DNA from 2 places in the Weizmannia sp. FSL W8-0676 genome. Region 2 is predicted to be linked to the other one. Evidence: predicted binding sites of a transcription regulator. Region 2 holds the regulator's gene; the other holds the start of a gene.

Region 1 (5,398 bases), 700 kb from region 2:
GATAATAAATGCCAGTTTGACATCGGACAGCCGGGACTGTTCCAGATTCGCCACGAGCACCTGGTCCAAAGCCGGTGGAACAATGGAAAATTTTAATGACTCAAGCCCGGTTTCCATAATGGCAGAGAATTTCCCAACATCAGCAGGTCCATCGCCAAGGATTTCAACATACTGGTCCAAAACGCCCATGACTTCATCCCATGCCTGGTCGTGTTCCCTGGCAGCAACAAGATCCCCCGCTTCTTCCTTTTCAAGCCGGAGCGCTTCCAGTTTTTCCGGAATCTCCAATTCTTCGAGATAAAGATACAATGCTTCACAAAGCGCTTTTCCGGTGCGGGCGCGCTTCAAACGCCGCGACAGGCGCAAAATCGGCGCTGTGACCAGAAGCCTGAGTTCATTCAGTTCCTGTTCGATTTTTCTTTCCTCATCCGTTTGCGGAAGGTTTTCCAGTTCGAGGCCGCGGATCCGCCTATATTCCCATCTTTTTCTGCTCGTCCAGCGTTCTCCCTGGATGCCGTAAGCTAGGCAATAGTTTTCAAGCCGGTCCATTTTTTCACGCAACGTGCGGGCATCTCCAGGCGGAAACAGCAATTCTGTTTTGATGGCACGGAAAACCGGTTCATAACGCCAGTTGCCGCGGATGATTTCCAAAGTCGAACGGATCAGTTCAATGAGCGGATGGTTCAGCATCGGCCGTTTTCTGTCGATAAAATACGGCACATCATAATCGTAAAAAACCGTTTCGATTAAATCCTGATAGGCCTCCCCGTTGCGGACAAGGATGGCAATATCACGGTAACGGCAGCTGCCTTCCATGACGGCTTCACGGATAGAACGGGCAACGCCTTCGATTTCCGCCCGCCGGTTGTTCGCCTGCCAGATCTCGATGCTGCTTTCCCCCGGAAAAGAAGGAAACGGCAGTTCTTCAAACCGGGACTGCAAAAAGCGCAAACTTTCATGCCTGAAACGGGCCGGTTCATACAGCGCCACGTCTTCTTCCGTTTCAATTTGAAAGGCGCGCGCCAGTTCATAGATATGTGCATAGGCTTCTCCCGGCATCCGGAACAAGTATAAATCATCCGGCTGCCTCCCGCGGAAAGCCCGGTCCGTTGTGAGCGCAACCGTAACGCGGCGGCATTTTTTCAAGAGTTCCCCGATCACCAGGTATTCCTGCGGGTTAAAAGTATGGAACCCGTCTATATAAATTTCCGCATCTTGGAGATAGCGCGATTTTTCAACGGCAGAAGCAAGCAGCCTCAAGTAATCTTCTGAATCAATGTATTTGCCTTCCAGCTTTTGCTCATATGCCTGATATACGCGTTCCAAATCGTGCAGCTTGTCGGAAAGCACTCTTCCCCCGTCCGCTTCCCCGATTGAGGCGCGTTTTTCCTGAAGCTGTGCAGGCGAGACGCAAAACCGTTTGAACTCAGTCAGAATGCGTTCGACATTGTCAATAAAGCCCGTCTTATCCGCCGCCCGCGTGAAAACCGACAGTTCTTCTTTTTGGTCTTCCAAAATTTTCCGAATGAGCATATTTAATCCGCTGCTCGATACATGGGTACGGCTGATCCCGCCGACTTCCTGCAATATTTTCCAGGCAAGGCGCGTAAAACTGTACACCTGGGCACGGATCATCCCGCCCAGTTCAGGTTCATGCGCAAGCCGTGTTTCCGATAAAAAAGTCATTTGCTCCGGAACAAGGTAAATGAGCGGTGCCCCGCCCGGATCGCCAAGCAGTTTCTGCCTGATTTCACGTTGGATGAAAGTTGTCTTTCCTGTCCCGGGGCGCCCGGTAATAAATCGAAGGGACAATTGGTTCACTTCCTTTTGATGAGCTCATTGGCCCCCATATCCGGAAAGATGCCGGACAAGGAACATTTGTTCTTTTATTGTAACGGATATTGTGCTATGAATCAAGCATTTTTGCCTAAAAAATATGCTTCCTGTTTTTTTCTGCCGGGGGATGCCCGCTTCCACGTAAAACACTGCCTGTTCCCGCCCCCGGAAAAATCCTTCCTATCCAATCCGGATGCCCTTCCCGTCCGGACGGGGCCGCGAACCGCCATCAGGGCGCGCTCCTGCTTCCGGCCGTATAATGCCGAAAAAAAAGCACTGCCTGTTCCGGGAAACGTCCCGCAAAATGCAGTGCTTTCACACCTCTTAATCCCCGTCAAACAAATCAAACAAGCCTTTTGCCATGCTGCCTTCATCCTTTGAACCGCCCGCTGCCGGCATTGCGGCAAATACGCGGCTGGCCAGGCGGCTGAATGGCAGCGACTGCACCCAGACCGACCCCGGCCCGCGCAAAGTGGCAAAGAACAGGCCCTCTCCCCCAAAAAGGGCTGTTTTGATCCCTTTGACAAATTCAATGTCATAATCTACCGTCTTTGACATGGCGACAAGACAGCCTGTATCCACCCTCAATGTTTCGCCGGGTGCGAGCTCGCGTTTCTGGATCGTGCCGCCAGCGTGGATAAAGGCAAAGCCGTCTCCCTCAAGCTTCTGCATGATAAACCCTTCCCCGCCGAAAAATCCGGTTCCGAGTTTCCGCTGAAATTCAATGCCGACTGAGACCCCTTTTGCCGCTGCCAAAAATGCATCTTTCTGGCAAATGATTTTCCCGCCCAGTTCGCTTAAATCCATCGGCACAATCTTGCCCGGATACGGCGCTGCAAACGCTGCATGCTTTTTATCACGGGCTTCGTTTGTAAAGGCGGTCATAAACAGGCTCTCACCGGTGATCAGCCGTTTTCCTGCAGAGAACAGTTTTCCCATAATGCCGCCGCCCTGGCCGCCCGAGCCGTCGCCAAAAATCGTTTCCATCCGGATGCCGTCTTCCATCATCATCAAGCTGCCGGCCTCGGCAATGACGGTCTCCTGCGGGTCGAGTTCTACTTCAACAAACTGCATGTCGTCCCCGACCAGTTTAAAATCAATATCGTGGTTGTTCATTTCCCTACCTCCTCAAAATGCACTCCCCCTGTATACGGACTTGCAGTTCGCAATGTTTCATTTTTATTTCCCGTGCAGCGTTCGTTTTATTGGACGAAAAGGCAGGGACCCCCCTTCCCTGCCAGGCTTAAATCCAATACAGCCCGCTGTCTTCCATCGCCCTATATCCCTGTTGTTTCAAGAATTGCATCCGGGAGCGTCGGATGTTGATTTCATATGCAACCTGCAAAGCAGCCGCTTTATGGTACTGATTGATAAACGATCCATAGCTGATTGGCAACACGAGTGATTGATTGTTTGAAAAAACCACTTCAGTTTTTTTGCCTTCTGGGGTGTGGTCTTTAATATGCCCGGAGATCAGCCAAATACAATCCGGCTGGCTGGGCGATTTTGTTGGAAAAAGTATGGTAGCTGTATGGGGATCGACGAGGATCGGCGGCTTGTGCCGGACATGAATCAGGCTTTTTGTCGCATTTTTTCTTCCTTCGTAATCGCTTCCAAAGTATTTGCAGCTTTTTTTCACGATATTCAGGGGAAGTTCCGGCACAAATCGTTCCCGATCCACTTCCAATATTTTGGTCCCTTTTTCTCCCCCCTCCTGACAAGGAATCAGCGCAATCGTGTTTGGATGAATGTCCAATTGTCCATGTTGCATAATGCATTCCCCCATTTTATTTTTCTCATGATCCACTCTCTATTATAGTACAATCTTCCTACATTTCTAGTACTTTTTTTAAAAATATGCATTTTTTTCTTTGTTAATCGTTTCAGAAAAATTCAATTTTTACATTGCTTTTTATTGAAATGCTCTGTATAATAAAAAAAAGCGAAAAAGGTGATCATACATGGAAAACAAAAAATCTTTCTCTGACGTGCCGAAAGAAAGCCCGAAGTCCCGGATTCAGATGGAGAAATTTGTGGAACACATTTACACGGACATGTTGCTGAATGAGATCCTGCTGAACAAAAAAAGAGAAGAGTTATTAAGAAAAATTGACCATGTACTTGATCTCCGCGATGAGGAGCAGTTCATGCATTTAACGAACGAACTTAAAAAAATCAACCTGCAATTTGGATAAATACAGGCCATGCAAACAGGCTCGGCCCGTTTGCATGGCTTTTCTTTTGCATAAAAATGGCAGGTGCAGAGCGCGGCCAAAAGATTTTTGCCCGGAACAGGCCGCGCCTGCTGCACTTTCAGTATTCCTTATTCTTCCAGCATGCGGATCCGCTCCAGTATTGTCGGATGGTCATAGCGAAATATTTTGACGAGAAGCGGCGGATTGACTTCGCTTAAACCTGCTTTTGTTAAAATTTGGAACGTTTCAATGCCGGACTTTTTATCATGCGTCATCTGTACGGCATAACGGTCCGCCCGCATTTCCTGATAGCGCGATGCCCAATTGGTAAGCGGGCTCGACGCAAAGAGCAGAACTGAGGAAATAAGCAGAAATAAAGGCAGCGAGCTGATGCTGGAAACCCCGGACATCCACCGCCCGCTTCCTTTCCAACGCCCAACCGCATTCATCCATCTGGCAATCAGCCACAGCCCGATGAGCATCATCAACATATAACCCGCGATGCCGAAATATATATGTTTTTCCACATAATGCCCCATCTCGTGTGCCATCACGAATAAAATTTCTTTATCATCCATACGGTTGAGGGTCGTGTCCCAGAGCACGATTCTTGAGTTGGAGCCGATGCCGGTGACGTAAGCATTCAGGGCGTTTGTTTTTTCCGACATATTCACTTCGTACACATGGTCAGCAGGAATTTGTGCTTTTTCCGCAAGCGCCAGAATTTTCGCCTCCAGTGCCTTGTCTTTTAACGGATAAAAATCGTTATACAGCGGATCAATCACGACCGGCTGGATAAACATCATAAACACCGTAAAAGGAATGGAAAGCAGCCAGGCCGGGAGCCACCATTTCCGCCGGAATTTTTTCATCAGGGCGTACAATACTGCGACGACAGCAAACATGATGGCAAAATTCACCCAGAAATCGGTCAGTTCATCTTTCATCCATCCTGCAAAATTTTGGGCGGAAATGCCGTACGCTTTTGAAAAACGATGGGACAAATAATCGAACGGAAAGGTAAACAAAAAGGCTGCAAGCGAAAACCAAAAGAAATAAACCGCGGTTTGAATGAGGCGGATGTGTGAAACTGCCGCTGCCCATTTTTCAAACATTTTGGAAATACCAAGCACAAGCACCAAAAAATAAAACAACCACTCATATGGCACGGACAGGAAAAAAAGCAGATTCCTGATTTTTGAGTATGCTTCGCTTAGAAACAATTGGCGGCCGCTCATAAAAGTAGCTGGATCGGCGGCTGTCCCTTTATATTGGGCGGGAATGGCGGCATCGGCGTAATGAAACAAATACCAGTACATCAAAAGGCCGAACAAAACGTATGCCGCAATCGCCCGCAGCGCCCACTT
Region 2 (5,398 bases):
GCGTTCAGCGCGGGAAAATCGTCTTTTGCAAACGCGCTTGCCGGCGAAAAAGTGCTGCCAGTTTCACCGAATCCGACAACAGCAGCCATTTGCCGGATCTGCCCGCCTGATGCGGCACATCCGCATAAAACGGCAGCCGTCCAGCTGAAAACGGAGGCACAGATGCTGGAAGATGTCAACAAGTCGCTCGCTGTTTTCGGGCTCGGCTGCCGTTCTTTCGGGGAAGCGCTTGAAAAAATTGAAACTTTGCACGCAAAAGAAACGAGCAAAGCAAACGAAAAAGTCCATCTCTCTTTTTTGCGTGCCTTTGCGAAAGGCTTCCCTGATTTCAACGGGCGGGCCGGGCAGAACTTGAATGCCGGAATGGAAGCGTTCCGCCGGTTTGTTGCCGATGAAACCCAGTCTTGTTTTGTTGAGTCCATTGATTTGTTTTATGATTGCCCGTTCACAAGGCTTGGCATTACGCTGGTCGATACGCCCGGAGCCGACTCGATCAATGCCCGTCATACCGGCGTGGCATTTGAATATATTAAAGACTCGGATGCGGTTTTCTTCGTCACATACTATAACCATGCCTTCGCGCGCGCAGACAGGGAATTTCTCATCCAGCTCGGGCGGGTAAAAGAAGCATTTGAACTGGATAAGATGTTTTTTATTGTCAATGCGATTGATCTTGCCTCGTCCGGTGAAGAATATAAAGAAGTGATGGACTATGTCAGGGGGCAGCTGCTCCATTTTGGCATCCGCAACCCGCGCCTGTATGGTGTATCAAGCCTGCTTGCGCTTTCAGGCAGGCGGAAGGAAGCGAAAATGGCCGAATTTGAAGCCGGGTTCCGCCAATTTCTCGACCATGATTTGCTGAATATGGTGCTTCAGTCCGCACAAAACGAGCTGGAACGCGGCCTCGAAATGGTGGATGCCGTGATCCGCGATGCCAATGAATCAATTGAAACAAAGAAAGCGAAACGGGAACTCCTCCGGAAACGGCGGGAAGAGGCAGAAGCCATTTTGAAAAATACAAAGCTGGCGTTCTTCACAGACAGCGTTATGCAGGAGCAGAAGGAGCTGCTCTATTACGTGAAACAGCGTGTTTTTTACCGCTTCGCCGACTTTTTCAAGGAAGCTTTTAATCCGGCAACGGTAAAGGCAGCGAAAGATTTGCCGGGCGCCCTTCAGGAGCTTGCAGAACTCGTCGGTTATGATTTTGCGCAGGAGATGCGGGCGACAAATGTAAGGCTTGAAGCCCATTGCCGGAATTTATTCGCCTCCCAAAGCGCGGAATGGAACAGGGAGATAAAACGTTTGCTTCCTGATTTGTCCGTCAGTACGTTTGAAGCGGGCGCACACGCTACGCCTGATTTTCCTGCGGCTTTTTTGGAGACGGATTTGAAGCCTTTTGAAAAGGCATTCCGCCATTTTAAAAATGCACGCACCTTTTTTGAAAAAGGAGGAAAAGCCGGCATGCAGGAAGAACTGCAGGACGTGTTCGAACCGCTTGCACAGCAGTATCTTGACGTGCAGGGAGAAAAGCTTGCCGGTTCGTTCCGATCATGGCTGGAGGAAGAGTTTGCAAAAATGCAATCGGAAGCTTTGCTCGATATTGCCGAACAGTTCGATGCCCGCCTTGAAGCCCTTAGAAAGAGCGTGGACGTGGCAGAATGGATGGAAATCCGCGAAAAACTCGTTTTGCCTTCCTAAGGGCAATAAAAATGATGTGAGAAAACTTAACATTTTGTTGACAAAAAAACTCACATCGAATATAGTAAAAATATAAAGAAAAGGAGCGTATAACATGGGTCGAAAAGAAATCCGCCGTTCGATGCCGCTTTTGCCGATCGGGACTGTTATGAAACTGACAGATTTATCGGCCCGGCAGATCCGTTATTATGAAGAACATGAGCTGATTACACCGGCAAGGACGGAAGGCAACCGCCGCCTTTATTCCTTAAATGATGTCGACCGGCTTCTTGATATTAAAGATTTGCTGGATCAGGGGATCAATATTGCGGGTATCAAAAAAATCTTATTGATGAACGACCACCGCGGAACCGGGCCGGTACTCGTCAAAAATCATGTAACGGATGAAGAAATCCGCAAACGGCTTCGCCAGGAACTGCTGCAGGCCGGCCGTTTTCAAAGCCCGAGCCAGCGGTTGAGCGATGCGCCCCGTTTTTTCCATTAACGTTGTTGAAAAGCTAGTTTTATAGCTTAGATATATACTTTTTATTGCCTAAAGGGAGGAATACTGTTCATGCCTAAGTTTACACGCGAAGATATTTTGAAGAATGCCGAAGAACAAAATGTGAAATTCATCCGCTTGCAGTTCACGGATATTTTAGGGACGATTAAAAACGTCGAAATCCCGCTCAGCCAGCTTGAAAAAGCGCTCGACAATAAAATCATGTTCGACGGCTCTTCGATTGAAGGATTTGTCCGGATTGAAGAATCGGATATGTATCTGTATCCGGACTATGATACATGGGTTATTTTCCCGTGGACGGCTGAGAAAGGGAAAGTTGCCCGCCTGATTTGCGATATTTATAATCCGGACGGCACCCCGTTTGAAGGAGATCCGCGGAATAACCTGAAGCGAGTATTGAAAGAAATGGAAGAACTTGGCTTCACGAGTTTTAATCTTGGGCCTGAACCGGAATTCTTCCTCTTTAAGCTGAATGAAAAAAATGAACCGACCCTTGAGCTGAATGACAACGGTGGCTATTTTGACCTGGCGCCGACGGATCTTGGCGAAAACTGCCGGCGCGACATCGTATTGGAACTCGAGGAAATGGGCTTTGAAATTGAAGCATCCCACCATGAAGTTGCGCCTGGCCAGCACGAAATTGATTTTAAATATGCGGATGCTGTCAGGGCATGCGACAATATCCAGACCTTTAAACTGGTGGTCAAGACAATTGCACGCAAACACGGCCTGCATGCGACGTTTATGCCGAAACCGTTGTTTGGCGTGAACGGCTCCGGGATGCACTCCAATCTTTCGCTCTTTAAAGGAAAAGAAAATGCATTCTATGATCCGAACGATGCAGAACTGCAGCTGAGCGATACGGCATACCAGTTCATCGCCGGCATCATAAAGCATGCGCCGAACTTTACGGCCGTAACGAATCCGACGGTGAACTCCTATAAACGGCTTGTGCCGGGTTATGAAGCGCCTTGTTATGTTGCTTGGTCCGCCCGCAACCGCAGCCCGCTCATGCGTATTCCGGCTTCCCGCGGCTTAAGCACGCGCGTTGAAGTGCGCAGTGTTGACCCGTCTGCGAACCCGTACCTCGCGCTCGCCGTCCTGTTAAAAGCAGGGCTTGACGGCATCGCGAACAAATTGCAGGCGCCGGAACCAGTCGACCGCAACATCTATGTCATGACGAAAGAAGAAAGAGAAGAAGCCGGCATTGTCGACCTCCCGGGCACGCTGCTGCAGGCGCTGGAAAACTTAAAATCGGATGAAGTAATGGTAGACGCCCTTGGCGATCACATCATCGAACACTTCCTTGAAGCAAAGGAAATTGAATGGGATATGTTCCGCACACAAGTCCACCAATGGGAACGCGACCAGTATATCGAAATGTATTAAGCAAGAAACCCCTTGAAGCGTAAGGCTTTGAGGGGTTTTTGTTTAATGGGCAGTTTCCCATCTCACGCTCAGAAAAACAAAATGCCCGATAATTGCCCCGTTTTTTCCTTCAAAAATAGATTGGAAGCCCGGAAAACCTCAAGTGCCACAGGCATTTTTGCCATCAAACTCGCATATGCTCTATTAAAAAAGAAGCAGCCGAAACTGCCTCTTTTTGATCAGTGCACCATTTGCCTGTACAGCCCGATGACAACGCCGAGAATGGTGACGTTTTTCAATATGATCGGTTCCATTGTCTGGTTTTCAGGCTGCAGCCGGAAGTAGTCTTTTTCCTTGAAAAATCTTTTTACTGTCGCTTCATTTTCATCTGTCATGGCGACCACGATATCCCCGTTGCTTGCCGTCTGCTGGGAGCGGACAATCACATAATCGCCGTTTAAAATCCCTGCATCCACCATGCTGTCCCCTTCGATTTCCAGCATATAGACGGACTCGTCAGACGGGACAAGATGTTCCGGAAGCGGAAAATACTCTTCAATATTTTCTACAGCCGTAATCGGTATGCCTGCTGTTACCTTTCCGACGATAGGCACATTGACAACATTTTGGGCCGGTATTTCTTCATCATGGTCCAAAATTTCAATCGCTCTCGGCTTTGTAGGGTCGCGCCTGATCAGCCCTTTGCTTTCAAGCCTTGCGAGATGGCCATGGACAGTTGAACTGGAAGCAAGCCCGACTGCCTGGCCAATTTCCCGCACGGAAGGGGGATAGCCTTTTGTTTTGACTTCATGCTTGATGAAATCAAGTATCGCCTGTTGCCGTTTTGATAGTTTTGCCATTATATCCACCTCGTCGCAGTTTTGTTTGGCACCCGCGCTGCGTACGGGGACGCAAACGGGAGGAATGCCATTATTTGCTATTATTATATCACATTGCAGAAGATAAAACAAACGTAAGTTCGAAAAAAATGTTGACGAAAAACAGGCGTTCGTTTTATAATAGAACTGGTGATTGGACGAACGAATATTCGCGGGAGGAAGATGGAGATGTCACGATTATGGAAAAAGTATAATTATGTTATGATTTTAGCAGGGCTTGCGCTTGTTTTCGGATTTTTCATGATTGGAAGTCTGCGGGATCCATCCCCACACTATATCAAAATCAGCGTTACAGAGGGCGAGACGCTTTGGAATATCGCCGGTCAGTATGCAGAACAGGGCAAAATGTCGAGGGAAGCATTTATCAGCTGGGTTGAGCGCCATAATGGGATTAACGGCAACATGATCAAAGCCGGCGAAAAAATTGTCATTCCGGTAGAAAAAAATGAAATCAGGGATGATAAAAGGGAACTTGCGATGAAATCACAATGGGAGACGAAAAAATGAAAGTTGTTTTATATTGCAGAGTAAGCACGGAAAAAGAAAGCCAGGAAACTTCTTTGGCGAGGCAGCGGGAAGAGCTGGAGAAGCTTTCGGATTCCCGCGGTTTTCAAGTGGCCGGGGTGATCTGCGACCGGGCAAGCGGCTACGACCTGGACAGGCCCGGTATCCTTGAACTTCTTGATATCATTGGAAATGAAAAGGTTGACGCCGTACTGGTGCAGGATGAAACACGGATTGGAAGAGGAAATGCAAAAATTGCACTGCTCCATTTTTTATATAAAAAAGGGGTCAAAGTATATTGTTATGCACAAAACGGTGAACTCGAACTTTCGGAATCCGATTCAATGGTGTTGAAAATTGTCAGCATGGTTGAAGAGTACCAGCGAAAGCTGCATAACTTAAAAATCAAAAGGGGGATGGAACGCGC

Evidence for each region. The regulator LexA, encoded in region 2, represses DNA repair genes until DNA is damaged. The targets are predictions, from matches to a motif close to CGAACATATGTTCG.
Region 1: addB (helicase-exonuclease AddAB subunit AddB) is a predicted target of LexA. The motif match lies at 1,872-1,885, and genes of this name have one in related genera.

What each region holds. Positions count from the first base shown of each region.
Region 1 is NZ_CP151954.1:925,076-930,473, reverse strand. Features, by position in the region: gene addB (helicase-exonuclease AddAB subunit AddB) at 1-1,812, opposite strand, end outside; gene NST20_RS04360 (TIGR00266 family protein) at 2,161-2,952, opposite strand; gene NST20_RS04355 (competence protein ComK) at 3,080-3,607, opposite strand; gene NST20_RS04350 (IDEAL domain-containing protein) at 3,798-4,031, shown strand; gene NST20_RS04345 (M48 family metallopeptidase) at 4,160-5,398, opposite strand, start outside.
Region 2 is NZ_CP151954.1:1,627,548-1,632,945, reverse strand. Features, by position in the region: gene NST20_RS07925 (dynamin family protein) at 1-1,698, shown strand, start outside; gene NST20_RS07920 (MerR family transcriptional regulator) at 1,793-2,182, shown strand; gene glnA (type I glutamate--ammonia ligase) at 2,252-3,589, shown strand; gene lexA (transcriptional repressor LexA) at 3,808-4,428, opposite strand; gene NST20_RS07905 (hypothetical protein) at 4,503-4,661, shown strand; gene NST20_RS07900 (LysM peptidoglycan-binding domain-containing protein) at 4,636-4,974, shown strand; gene NST20_RS07895 (recombinase family protein) at 4,971-5,398, shown strand, end outside.